Regions from separate parts of the Bradyrhizobium sp. BRP20 genome, predicted to be linked through region 3. Evidence: riboswitches for the same ligand, from Rfam matches in the RefSeq annotation. Region 3 holds a riboswitch; each other region holds the start of a gene.
What was found. Region 3 has a riboswitch for cobalamin ahead of I6F33_RS20170 (DUF1636 domain-containing protein). Riboswitches for the same ligand answer to the same signal wherever they lie in the genome.

Region 1 (4,160 bases), on a different contig from region 3:
AAGGCACGAAAGCTCTCGCGCGATCCCAAGTTGCGTTGTCCAGTAGGTCCACGGCGGCAGCGTCGTGGTATCCAGTCGCGTTGCCTTGATCCGACAATCGCGAATCGCGGCGATGATGCGCCGAGAGCTGTTGGACACAAGAACATCAAGGAGCGCAGACAACATGCGATAATTGGAAAGCCGCTGTACTACGCATATGACTCTCGCAGACGAAAGCTCTCTCTGCCGGTGGCCGCGGACACGACGTTGGCAATGGAGGTTTCGCACTTAGCATGTGTTTTGACCAAGAAACTTACGAGAACCACTCAATACGAGACGAGGTGATGATTCCTTGCCTAGTCTGGACCTCGACGCGCGACACCTGGCAAGCTGTTTGCTCGTGCCGGAGCCCGGTTCAGGCAGCCATCGCCCGATGTTCGCCATGCCCTGACTTCTTCGCACTTGCAATCTCAGAGGCGTCCTCATGTCATTCCCTTCGCGGACGGTTGCACCCGAACCGTGTCGACCTTGAGAACGTCGGAGCTTCCTTTGGGAAGGGCGGGGCGGGTTCCAGATAGGGCGTGGAAGCGCAGAAGCCCGCCAGGAATATGTAGATCCAAGCATTGCCGACCAAGGAGCCTTCGTCCGAAGTGGCCGTCAACGTCAGCCGTCTGAGACAGGCGGAGATCTCGGAAGGGAAACCAAATGCACCCGGCGGGTCCCCGTCGGTGCATCCATTCCGCTCACCGTCAGATGTGTCGATGCCATGCTCCTCCTTGGAAGGCCAATGCCAAAACAGAGCCCCGAAAACGACATCATGACAGAAGAATCAGATATCAGATCTGCGAACGCAAACATTCGTGCAAGCACTGTCTGGACCATTGTGCTCGGCTTTGCCGCGGATCCGTTGATGCGTTGGAGCTGGCCTGACCCAAGGCAATACCTTAGGAGCATGCCTCAGTTCATTGACGCCTGTGGGGGCCGAGCATTTGCACATGGCACAGCCTACGTCGCGGGAGAGATTCGTGGCGCGGCCCTGTGGCTGCCTCCCAACGTGCAGCAAGACGAGGAGGCATTGGATGCAATCATGGCGCTATCCCTGCGCCCGGAGATTACCGAGGATATGGCACACTTGCGGCGGAGAATGGCCGAACATCGTCCCCACGAGCCACATTGGTATCTGCCGCTCATTGCCGTCGATCCGAACTGGATCGGAAAAGGGCTTGGCACGTTGCTGATGAAATACGCCCTTCAACGATGCGATGAGAACGGCATTGTTGCCTACCTCGAAAGCTCGAACCCTGAAAACATTCCCTTTTACCAACGTCACGGCTTCAAGGTCGTTGGTGAGATACAACACGGTTCTTCGCCGCCGCTCACGCCAATGTTGCGAACGGCTTCATTCCCACCCAGCAAGGCCGCGCCGCCGGATCGGCTCGTCACCCAGACTCAAGCATAGCTCATCCCGTTAGGATTGATTGCCAATAACCTGACATGACCGCGTTCGGTCAGGACGGCTTATGTTCGCGGCCAGACAACTGAGCACGTGAGGCGGCTCGCCCGGCCTGCGAAAAGCATACGAATCGCCTCTTCGGCAAAGTTGGCACGTCTGATGTGAGAGCTGGCGGGGTCAAATCCACTAAGCGTGGGACATTGCCACGGGCGGCTGCATCGATTGCGGTCGGGCTCCAGACAATTTTTGATCTAAGGGCCACAGAAAGCGATGAATGGCGAGACGCGTATGGCTACCGAAACCCGATCCGGCCCAACTCAATTCGCGGACCGCGAACCGATCGATGCCAACATTCAGGATGTCCAGGGTTGCTGTTCCCCTGTTGGAGAATTTGCGACGCCACTTCCAAAGGCTTGAGCACATCTTGGCCGATCGCAGGCGCTCGGTCGTCGAGCGCACCTTTGCGTGGCTCGGCAGATGTCGGCATCTCTGCAAAGACTTCGAAGGTTCCGCCGCTACCGAGCTCGCCTGGCCGCTCGTCGCCCATCTGAGGCTCCTAACTCGCCGATTGGCCAGGCCTTGAGACATCTATGCTTTTTGAGTGAGGCTCTCAGGACAGGCGCTCGGCGAATTTCGAACCTCGACCTCGGGGCTGCTCCAACTGGTTAACTTGACTGTGCCGTCTTGACGAGTCTGGGCAACGGCTTCTATATGTGGTGTCGTCGTGGTTTTCAATTCGCATATATGGTGGCACGGAGTTAAGGGGAACCCATTGTGCCGGCAGCGGCTATTCCGAGGCATTAGCGCGACAGCGCTGGGAAGACCCGCGAGCCAGGAAACCTACCGCGACAGAACCCATGTCCTCGGGCGGGGTGCCCGGTGGGTCGCTTGCAGCCGGGGACATTGGCCGGGTCTCCTCGCAAGTCGTCCGCACGGTCCCAGCCCCCAAATATCACGGGGTTGCCGATGTCGGCGTCTTACGATTTCGATCAGTATGGTCATCTCATTGAGCTGCCGAGTGTGCGGCAGCCCTCAGCGCAGGCAAAGCCTACCACACCTGAACTGTGTCTTGTGCAGCCCCCAGCATTGCCGGCTCCCCTGCCGAGGCCCCCCGCGCGATCGCCAACTCCGTCTGACCTTTCGCTCGATCGGTCGCGCGACGACCTGCTGACCTCGTTTGGTAGGCTGACGCTGACCGACCGCTATCTGCTCGCCGGCGAAGGCCTCCAGGACATGTTCGCCCGAGTGTCTTGCGCCTTCGCGGACAATGTTGCGCATGCCCAACGTCTATATGATGCGATGTCTCGGCTGTGGTTCATGCCGGCCACACCGGTGCTCTCCAACGGCGGCACGACGCGCGGCCTTCCGATCTCGTGCTTCCTTAACTCAGTGTCGGACTCGCTCGAAGGCATCGTCGGCACCTGGAACGAGAACGTCTGGCTTGCTTCCAATGGCGGCGGCATCGGCACCTACTGGGGTAATGTTCGCTCAATCGGCGAGAAGGCGAGGGGCGGCGTCACCTCGGGCATCATCCCGTTCATCCACGTCACGGACGGCCTCACGCTGGCGATCAGCCAGGGCTCGTTGCGGCGCGGCTCGGCGGCGGTCTATCTCGATATCCACCATCCCGAGATCGAGGAGTTCCTCGAGATCCGCAAGGCGTCTGGTGACTTCAACCGCAAGAGCCTCAACCTACATCACAGCATCAACGTCACCGACGAGTTCATGTGTGCCGTGGGCGCCGGCACCGCATTCGCTCTGCGCAGCCCGAAGACTAACGAGGTTGTCCGCGAGATCGATGCCCGCCAGCTGTGGCAACGCATCCTTGAGAACCGGCTGCAGACCGGCGAGCCTTATCTCTTGTTCATCGACACCGTGAACCGTGCGCTCCCCAAGCACCAGCGCGAGCTCGGCCTCAAGGTCTCGACCTCCAACCTGTGCAGCGAGATTACCGTGTCGACCGGCATCGATCATCGCGGCGAGGAGCGCACCGCGGTGTGCTGCCTGTCGTCGCTCAACCTCGAGACCTGGGACCAGTGGAATGAGGAGCCCGGCTTCATCGAGGACGTCATGCGCTTCCTAGACAACGTGCTCACGCACTTCATCACGGTGGCGCCGGACGGAATGAAGCGTGCCCGCTACGCCGCCCTGCGCGAGCGCTCCGTTGGCCTCGGCGTCATGGGCTTCCACTCGTTTCTCCAGGCCAAGGGCATTCCAATGGAGGGTACCCTGGCCAAGTCATTCAATCTGAACATGTTCCGAAAACTTCGTCGCGATGCCGATGCGGCATCCGTGGCGCTCGCTCGCGAGCGTGGCCCGTGCCCGGATGCCCTGGAACGCGGCGTGATGGCGCGCTTCAGCCCCAAGATCGCAATCGCGCCGACCGCCTCGATCAGCATCATCTGCGGCGGCACCAGCGCCTGCACTGAGCCGATCCCGGCCAACATCTACACCCACAAGACGCTATCCGGCGCCATCTCGGTGCGCAATCCGCACCTCGCTAAGGTGCTGGCCGCGAAAGGCGCCGACACCTCGGCGACCTGGGAGTCGATCATCGCGCACGACGGATCGGTCGCCCATCTCGACGTCCTGTCGGAGCACGAGAAAGCGATCTTTCGCACCGCCTTCGAGATCGACCAGCGCTGGATCGTCGAGCTTGCCGCCGACCGCGCCGCGTTGATTTGCCAGAGCCAGTCGATCAACCTCTATCTGCCGGCCGACGTCGATA
Region 2 (4,160 bases), on a different contig from region 3:
GCCCAGTCCCGTGAAGAATGGCGTAGAGAGCTGGTTCTCTCGCAAATGGTGTCCTTCCACTGCGTGGGGTGCGCCGAGGTCAAGCCGCTTCTCGCAAGGCGCACGCGCCGCTGAGCTCGACTCCTCGCAGAAAGAGTCGGAGGTAATCGTGCTGCCCCATTTTCTCGATGGCCGGCTGAAGGCCGCGGGAAAGCTCGCGACTGTTCAAGGTGTAAACACCGGTAAGTTTAGAGCTGATAGTCTTGCCGTTGCTCTGAGGCGTTCGGCCCTGCAGGAGCTACGGCGCGATCTTGCTCTGCGCGATCATTTACCGAGGCCTTTCGCTCCCTTCTAATCCTCCCGTTCCTTTGGCTCCATGCGAGCGAACCAGGAGCCAGGAGGAAAAGCCGCGATACGCTTGGCAAAGGAGGATTGCGGCTCCCAATCTTGTCCTTCACTCTTCTCGAAAGTGATGACCCCGTTGTATGTAAAATAGCGGGGCCCTGGGATATTACAGTTCACCACAAGCAAAACGCGCCACAGATCACCTTTCTCGGTCGGCTTGTCATTCTGCTTCGGCAAGTAGTCCACTCCAACAGGATCTACGATAGTGCAGCTGCCCTGCCGCAGAAGATCACCGAGCCGACCTTGCATGGTCGTCACAAAGTTGAAGTTGGCCGGGTCATGCAGAAAGCCAACATTTGCGTCCCTTTCGCCATCCTTGACTTCACTGGCGATCAACGAGAGCGCGAAGGCGCGCCAGCCCAATTCCATTGGCTTCGCATAGGACGACGCAAGTTCAATCGTCCCGTCGAGCGCGGCCTTCCAGGTGATAACGTACTCTTCGTCTGATTTATCATCCCGGTGCCTGGTCCAAGAAACAAAAACATATTCATTTTGGTCAAGTTCAGCGACGCCCCACATCCGAGGGACGAACTGTGCCACCTTCGAGACGTTGGAGATAACTTGTTCTATTGTCTCACCGTCTTGCGCTCGCCACGTTGACTTGACTCTTTCGACAAGGGGGCTGTCGTTAGCGCGAACAGTGTTGCTCGTCGCAGCCAGCCCGGCCAGGCAGATCAGGGATCGACTGAGCCAAAGCCATAGCGCGCGTCTTCCTGACGTTTTCTTCATAACCGTCGGCCTATCCGGTCTCATCCACACGCAATTCTAGAGCGGGCAACCTTCAACCTGTTATGCGCGAGCGCAAGAAGTTAGCGGCGACGCGACGGGGCGACCACTGGTTTTCCCGTGCGAGCAGGCGCTCCCCTCTATGTCACGCGCCGCTAACTTCACTGCCACCGACAGCCTCAATTTGCTGTGCTGGACATGCCCAGCAGGAGGACTGGGCATGCAGAGGACGTGCATTCTTCGTGCCAGATAATAGACGGCAATTCGCACCGGTTTTGCGTCCTCTTTGTCGACTTTCCGACTGGCGCATGTCTCGATGTTTCCGTTCAACCTCTCCAGCGCGGCTTATGCATCCCGTCACGCACCGGATGTTCGACGACACAGCGGAACGCCTCGGTGCCAAGTTCCTGATGAGAAGTGGCAGCACGTTTGCCGTCATTGAACCGTGTGGTTCGGTTATCGTTGCCGGAATGTGGGCTTTCGATCTCTGCCATGCCTTCGGGCACTTTCGGCCAAGGGGCCATGGCGCGTTTGGCGCTCCTTTCGAGACGTGCGGCGCTCCGGAGGTCGAGAACAGCCTCAGGCAGCGCGCTTTGTACTCGATGGCGAACGGCGCCAAGCCGATCTTCGCCGAGCATTTGGGGTGTGGCTGGCACCGCAAATCAAAGGTGCTGCCCGGGTATGTTGCTGGCTTAGCCAGGTGTCTTGGGCCTATTCAACACGGATCTGTTGGTCGAGAAGGTGGCTGGATGGCGCACGTGCTCGAACCGCTGGGAAGCCGGGACTGGCGACAAATGCGTTCTGCTCGAGGCAGCAATCCCGACCGCACAAGCCGCATTTGTCCCTTCCACCGATCTGCCATGCGCCCTGCGATGCTCATTGCGATATCGCTGATTGGAGGGCACTTCTACATCAGCTCAATGGTAGAGATGCACGGTCATTCGCGTAGCAGATGTCGCAGCATCAGCTTGAGACATAATCTGAGAGGTTGACGGAAGACTTCTCTTGCCGATAATCCAAGTCGTCGAGGTTCTCCGGTTTCCATTTGATCCGGAGCTAAGAGGGAAGCCGGTGAATATGCCGGCGCTGCCCCCGCAACTGTGAGCGGCGAGCCGCTGTCCAACGATGTCACTGAAGCCTGCGCGGCTTCGGGAAGGCCGGACAGCAGCGATGACCTGCGAGCCAGGAGACCTGCCCCGACACTATATTCGTCCACGGGCGGGGTGTCCCGGTGGTGCGCCAAGCAGCCGTCGCACCGCGCGACTTCCGCTGCCTGCGTCCGCCATGGCCTTTGCCCCCAACATGGGGTTAACGCTATGTCTCTTCTCTCCCTTCCTGTTGCCACGCTCGGAACGCCACGCATCGGTCCAAGGCGCGAGCTCAAATTCGCTCTAGAAAGCTACTGGGCCGGAAAAAGCAGCGAACAGCAGTTGCTCGAGGACGCAGCTGGCCTGCGTGCCGCGAACTGGGCCCGTCAGAAATCTATCGGCGTCACGGTCATTCCATCGAACGATTTCTCGCTGTATGACCAGGTGCTCGACACAAGTGTCATGGTTGGCGCCATCCCGGAGATCTACGCCTCGAAAGCCGAATCCGTTTCGCTCAAGACGTACTTCGCCATGGCCCGCGGTTCACAATGCGACGACCAGGATGCGAGTTGCGGTCACGGACCGCGCGGATTTGGCGCACCCGCGCAGGAGATGACCAAGTGGTTCGACACCAACTATCACTATATGGTCCCCGAGTTTCACAGGGGACAGACTTTCAGGCTATGCTCTCGCAAGCCGATCGAGGAGTATGAGGAAGCCAAGGCCCTTGGCTTTCAGACCCGCCCCGTCCTGATCGGGCCGGTCACATTCCTAAAGCTCGGCAAGAGTCCCGATCCCACGTTCCAGCCACTCTCACTACTGGATGAACTGATACCGCCCTATATCGAGGTTATGCAGGAATTGGCCAAACGTGGGGCAAATTGGGTTCAGTTCGACGAGCCCAGCCTAGTTCTTGATCTGGATGAGGGGACGCGAAAATCTTTGCGACATGCCTATGACCGGCTCGCCAAGGAGGGGCCGGCGATCAAGATCATGGTTGCCAGCTATTTCGGCGACCTCGGCGACAATCTGGACACCGCCTTGAGCCTGCCAGTTGCCGGGCTGCACCTCGATCTGGTTCGAGCGCCACAGTTGTTGCACCAGATCATCGCTGGCGGCCGAAGTGATCTCGTCATGTCGCTCGGTGTCGTCGACGGTCGGAATGTATGGCGGTCGAATTTGTCGTCGCTGCGCCAGCGGCTCGAACCCGCGATTGCGAAGCTCGGCAAGGATCGTGTACAGATCGCCCCATCCTGCTCGCTGCTTCATGTGCCGGTCGATGTTGAACTCGAGACCGGGCTCGCTTCCGACGTCAAGAGCTGGCTTGCTTTCTCGGTCCAGAAGATGCGGGAGCTTGCGATCCTAGCGCGTGCACTCGCAGGCGACCAGAATGTTGCGTTAGCTCTTGCCGAGTCGGAAGGTGCCGCGACTGTTCGCCGGACTTCGCCGAAAATCCGTGATGCCAATGTCGCTGTCCGGATGAGAGCGATCGACCAGACCATGTGTCGGCGCGCGAGCCCATTTGCCCGTCGGGCCGAGATCCAAAGCAATCGATTCGGACTACCGGCTTTTCCTACCACGACGATCGGATCATTTCCGCAGACCACAGAGATCCGGAATGCCCGTGCGGCGCATGCGCGAGGTGCGATAAGCGACGAGCAATACGACAAGTTCCTCAAGGAGGAGACTGCGCGCGCCGTACGTTGGCAGGAGGACATCGGTCTTGACGTCCTCGTGCACGGCGAGTTTGAGCGCAATGACATGGTGCAGTACTTCGGCGAGCAACTCGCCGGCTTCGTATTTACCAAGAGCGGATGGGTGCAGTCCTACGGCTCGCGCTGCGTCAGGCCACCGATCCTGTTTGGCGATGTAGCACGGCCGAAGCCTATCACCGTGGACTGGTGGCGCTACGCGCAATCACTAACAAGGAAGCCGATGAAAGCGATGTTGACCGGACCGGTG
Region 3 (4,160 bases):
GACGGCCCGGATAATTCGAGAGCACGATCGCCAACCGCTTCTCGCCGGCGGGCTTCTCGGCGAGGCGACGCAAAGCCGCGACACGCCCAGCAACAGCCTTCACGCGCTCCTCATCGGACCTGTGCGCCAGATGCGAGAACTGCAAATCGGGATCGCGCTGACCGGCCGATTTGAAACTCACCACGCCTGCGAACAGGCGGCCGTCGACCTCCGGCAGCACGACATGCATCGCGAGATCGCCGGGCGACAGGCCACGCAGTGATTCCGCCCAATCTTCGCGCCGCGCCGTGGAGAGCGCGACCTGGAACACCGGACAGAATGCGGCATCGAACGGCGTCGTGCCGTCATCGCCAAGGGCCGAGAACGCGGTCGCATTGACGATCGCCGCCGCAGGATGTTGCGCCAGATGCGCGCGCAGCCAGTCGGCAACGGCCGGCGCCTTCAGCGAGGTGACGAACACGCCGTAGGCGTCAAATCCCTTCTCGCGCAGCGCCGCAATCAAGGCGTCGACCGGCCCCGTATCGGCGGCCGTGAGATAGGAGCGATAGAACGTCACGAGTGCGCGCGGCTTGCCCTCGCCAACTGGCGCGGCAATGACACCGCGCGCGGGATCGTAGAATCCCATCTCGGGCACGGTCATCTCGCCGATGACCGGGCCGGCATAGAGGCCCGAGGCCAGCGCGAGCTGCGCGATCGCGGCTTGCGCGGCGACCGGGCCACCGGAGTCGCAGAGCACCTTGAGCCGCCGCAGCGTCGAGACCGGCAGGGTCGAGTACGCATCCAGCCGCGCGTCGTCGCGGCCGTCCGCCGGCAGCACGGCGAGCACGATGTTGCGCTCTTGCGCGAGTTGCTGGAGCGCCGCGAGCCCGTATGCCCAATAGGACTCCCCGCCGATCAGGCGCACCAATATGCCCCGCGCCTGCGACAGCGTCCGTTCGATATAGGTGTCGACCGACAGCGGATGACGCAGCTCCGCGAGATTGGCCAGCCGCAGCGACGGCAGGCTGCCCCGACCGCGGCGCCAGCCGGCCGCAAACGCGGCCAAATCGGAATCCGAATACGAGAGCACCACGAGATCGGCCGGGTCCTGGCCGATGTCTCTTGGCGTCGCGGTCTCCTCAAGACCGCGGCTCTCGCGGAAGACGACGTGCATCAGATGCCAGATCCTGAAAGACCAAGTCCTGCCTTGATGGCGGCCTCGTCGATATCGCCATGCTCGCCGATCACGACGAGCTTCGACTGTCTGAGACCCGCGCCCCAGGGCTTGTCGAACTGATGGCGCACCCGCTCGCCGACCGCCTGCAACAACAGGCGCATCGGCTTGCCAGCGACCGCGATGTACCCCTTCGCCCGCAGCACGTTCTGCTCGCGCGCCAGTTTCTGGACCGATGCGACCAGCGCGTCGATGTCGGCGACCTCCGGAAGGTCAATCACGACCGAGGCAAAATCATCGTGCTCGTGCTCCTCCTCGCCGTCATGATGCGATGGCCGCGCGGCGAGATCATTCTCGGCGGCAGCGCCGAGGCCGAGAATGACGCGCGCATCGATCGCACCGTCGGTGACCGGCAGCATCGGCACGCGGCGCGGCATCTCGGCGGTGATCGCCGCTTTTGCGGCTTCGATTCCGGCTGCGCCCGCAAGATCGGCCTTGGTCAGCAGCACGATGTCGGCGCAGGCGATCTGGTCCTCGAACACTTCTGACAGCGGCGTCTCGTGATCGAGATTGTCGTCCGCCGCGCGCTGCGCTTCCACCGCAGCCGGATCCGGCGCGAAGCGGCCGGCCGCGACGGCCTCGGCGTCGGCCAGCGCGATCACGCCGTCGACCGTGATGCGCGAGCGGATCTCCGGCCAGTCGAACGCCTTCAGCAGCGGCTTTGGCAGCGCCAGGCCCGAGGTCTCGATCAGGATGTGATCGGGCCGCACCGGGCGCGCCAAGAGTTGCTCCATGGTTGGAATGAAATCGTCGGCGACGGTGCAGCAGATGCAGCCATTGGCGAGCTCGACGATGTTCTCCTCCGGGCAGTTCGCATCGGCGCAGGACTTCAGGATCTCGCCGTCGACGCCCTCGCTGCCGAACTCGTTGACGAGCACCGCGAGCTTCTTGCCGCCGGCATTGCTGAGCAGATGCTGGATCAGCGTCGTCTTGCCGGAGCCCAGGAAACCCGTGACGACCGTAACCGGGACTTTTGCGAGCGAGTTCATTCAGCGGCCTCCGGCACGACGGTAACAGGGGGAATACGGGCAAGCGACTGCTTGCGGAAGATTTCGGGACGGCTGCGCCAGGGCACGATTCCGTCGGGCGCCGCCGCGTAGGCCGCAGCACCTGCGACCACGTCCTGCGCATTCGCATCGGACAGGCGGCCATAGACATAGGACCAGCGGCCGGGCGCGCTGAGCGCGACCGAGCAGCCCTGGCTGCACGCCGACAGGCATTCGACGGGAACCACGCTGACGCCCTCGGGCACGCCGGCCTCGAGAATCGCGCCATGCAGGCGCTTGCCGGGCGTCGTCTCGCCCTCGCCAAGCGTCTGGCCGGCGCGGCAGGTGATACAGACATGAAGTGTGACGGTCATCGCCTCTTCCAGATAACAGCGGGAGGCGATGAGGCGCACGGACCATTCTCCAGAAAGGCCCGCTTCCCCGTCGCGGAACACCCCGTCCGCCGGTCCAAAACTCGTCCGCGCTGGCAGGTCTCCCGGCTTGCGGAGCAGGGTTTTGGCCCTTCGATCCCCGCCTTCCCGATTCCCTTTCGGGACTCAGTGGCTTCGGGCATCTCTCCGGTCACGGTCGCGGGGGCGGCTGCATTTTGGACCCAAATCTTTGCGGATTCGGACCCTATCGCATTCCCTCTTCGCCTGTCATAGGACAGGAACCAACGCCAGGCCACCATTTGCCGGTGGCCGCCACTTGTCAAGCCGAAGGACCGGGACCGATGACGCCTGAACCGGAAACCCACACGACCGAGGAAACCGACGCCCGCCACGCCGCCAAAATGGCGAAGAAGAAGGCCGCTCGCGACAAGATCATGGCGACCAAGAGCGGTGAAAAAGGCCTGATCATCGTCCACACCGGCGCGGGCAAGGGAAAATCCTCCTCGGCCTTCGGCATGATCGTCCGCTGCGTCGCGCATGGCTTTCCTTGTGCGGTGGTGCAATTCATCAAGGGCGCCTGGGATACCGGCGAACGGCGCCTACTCACCGGCCATTTCGGCGAACTCTGTCAGTTCCACGCGATGGGCGAAGGCTTCACCTGGGAGACCCAAGACCGCACCCGCGACATCGCTGCCGCGCGCGCCGGCTGGGAGAAAGCCAAGGAGCTGATCCTCGACGAGCGGCTGCGCATGGTCGTGCTGGACGAGATCAACATCGCGCTGCGCTACGACTATCTCGACATCGCCGAAGTCGTCGATTTCCTGACGACGCAAAAGCCTGCGATGACGCATGTCGTGCTCACCGGTCGCAACGCCAAGGACGAGTTGGTCGAGATCGCCGATCTCGTCACCGAGATGACGCTCGTGAAGCATCCGTTCCGCTACGGCATCAAGGCGCAGGCCGGCGTCGAGTTCTGAAGTCATCATGGCACGCGCGCTGATGATCCAGGGAGCCGGCTCGGACGTGGGCAAGTCGCTCATCGTCGCCGGCCTCGCGCGCGCCTTCGCGCGCCACGGTCTGCGGGTGCTGCCGTTCAAGCCGCAGAACATGTCGAACAATGCCGCGGTCACGGTCGACGGCGGCGAGATCGGCCGCGCCCAGGCGCTGCAGGCGCTCGCCGCCGGCGTCGAGCCGCACACCGACATGAACCCGGTGCTGCTCAAGCCCGAGACCGATGTCGGCGCGCAGGTCGTCGTGCACGGCAAGCGCATCGCGACGGCGCGTGCGCGCGACTACGCCGCGATGAAGCCGTCATTGATGGGCGCGGTGCTGGAGAGTTTCGAACGCTTGAAGGCGCGGGCCGATCTGGTGCTGGTCGAGGGCGCCGGCAGCCCGGCCGAGGTGAATTTGCGCAAGTCCGACATCGCCAATATGGGCTTTGCCCGCAAGGCGGATGTGCCCGTCGTGCTGGTCGGCGACATCGATCGCGGCGGCGTCATCGCCCAGCTCGTCGGCATCAAGACGGTGATCGAGCCCGACGATGCCGCGATGATCTCTGGCTTCGTCATC

Region 1: it holds a riboswitch for cobalamin, as region 3 does, so the genes downstream of both, I6F33_RS30780 (ribonucleoside-diphosphate reductase subunit alpha) here and I6F33_RS20170 (DUF1636 domain-containing protein) in region 3, are expected to answer to the same signal.
Region 2: it holds a riboswitch for cobalamin, as region 3 does, so the genes downstream of both, metE (5-methyltetrahydropteroyltriglutamate--homocysteine S-methyltransferase) here and I6F33_RS20170 (DUF1636 domain-containing protein) in region 3, are expected to answer to the same signal.

Annotation. Positions count from the first base shown of each region.
Region 1 is NZ_JADYVY010000017.1:109,365-113,524, forward strand. Features, by position in the region: gene I6F33_RS30770 (N-acetyltransferase) at 797-1,438, shown strand; partial or broken gene I6F33_RS30775 (IS5/IS1182 family transposase) at 1,869-2,015, shown strand; cobalamin riboswitch at 2,141-2,295, shown strand; gene I6F33_RS30780 (ribonucleoside-diphosphate reductase subunit alpha) at 2,399-4,160, shown strand, end outside.
Region 2 is NZ_JADYVY010000018.1:40,179-44,338, reverse strand. Features, by position in the region: gene I6F33_RS31025 (nodulate formation efficiency C protein) at 331-1,113, opposite strand; cobalamin riboswitch at 2,121-2,324, shown strand; gene metE (5-methyltetrahydropteroyltriglutamate--homocysteine S-methyltransferase) at 2,427-4,160, shown strand, end outside.
Region 3 is NZ_JADYVY010000008.1:108,105-112,264, forward strand. Features, by position in the region: gene cobN (cobaltochelatase subunit CobN) at 1-1,153, opposite strand, end outside; gene cobW (cobalamin biosynthesis protein CobW) at 1,153-2,202, opposite strand; gene I6F33_RS20170 (DUF1636 domain-containing protein) at 2,199-2,573, opposite strand; cobalamin riboswitch at 2,668-2,892, opposite strand; gene cobO (cob(I)yrinic acid a,c-diamide adenosyltransferase) at 2,933-3,568, shown strand; gene I6F33_RS20180 (cobyric acid synthase) at 3,576-4,160, shown strand, end outside.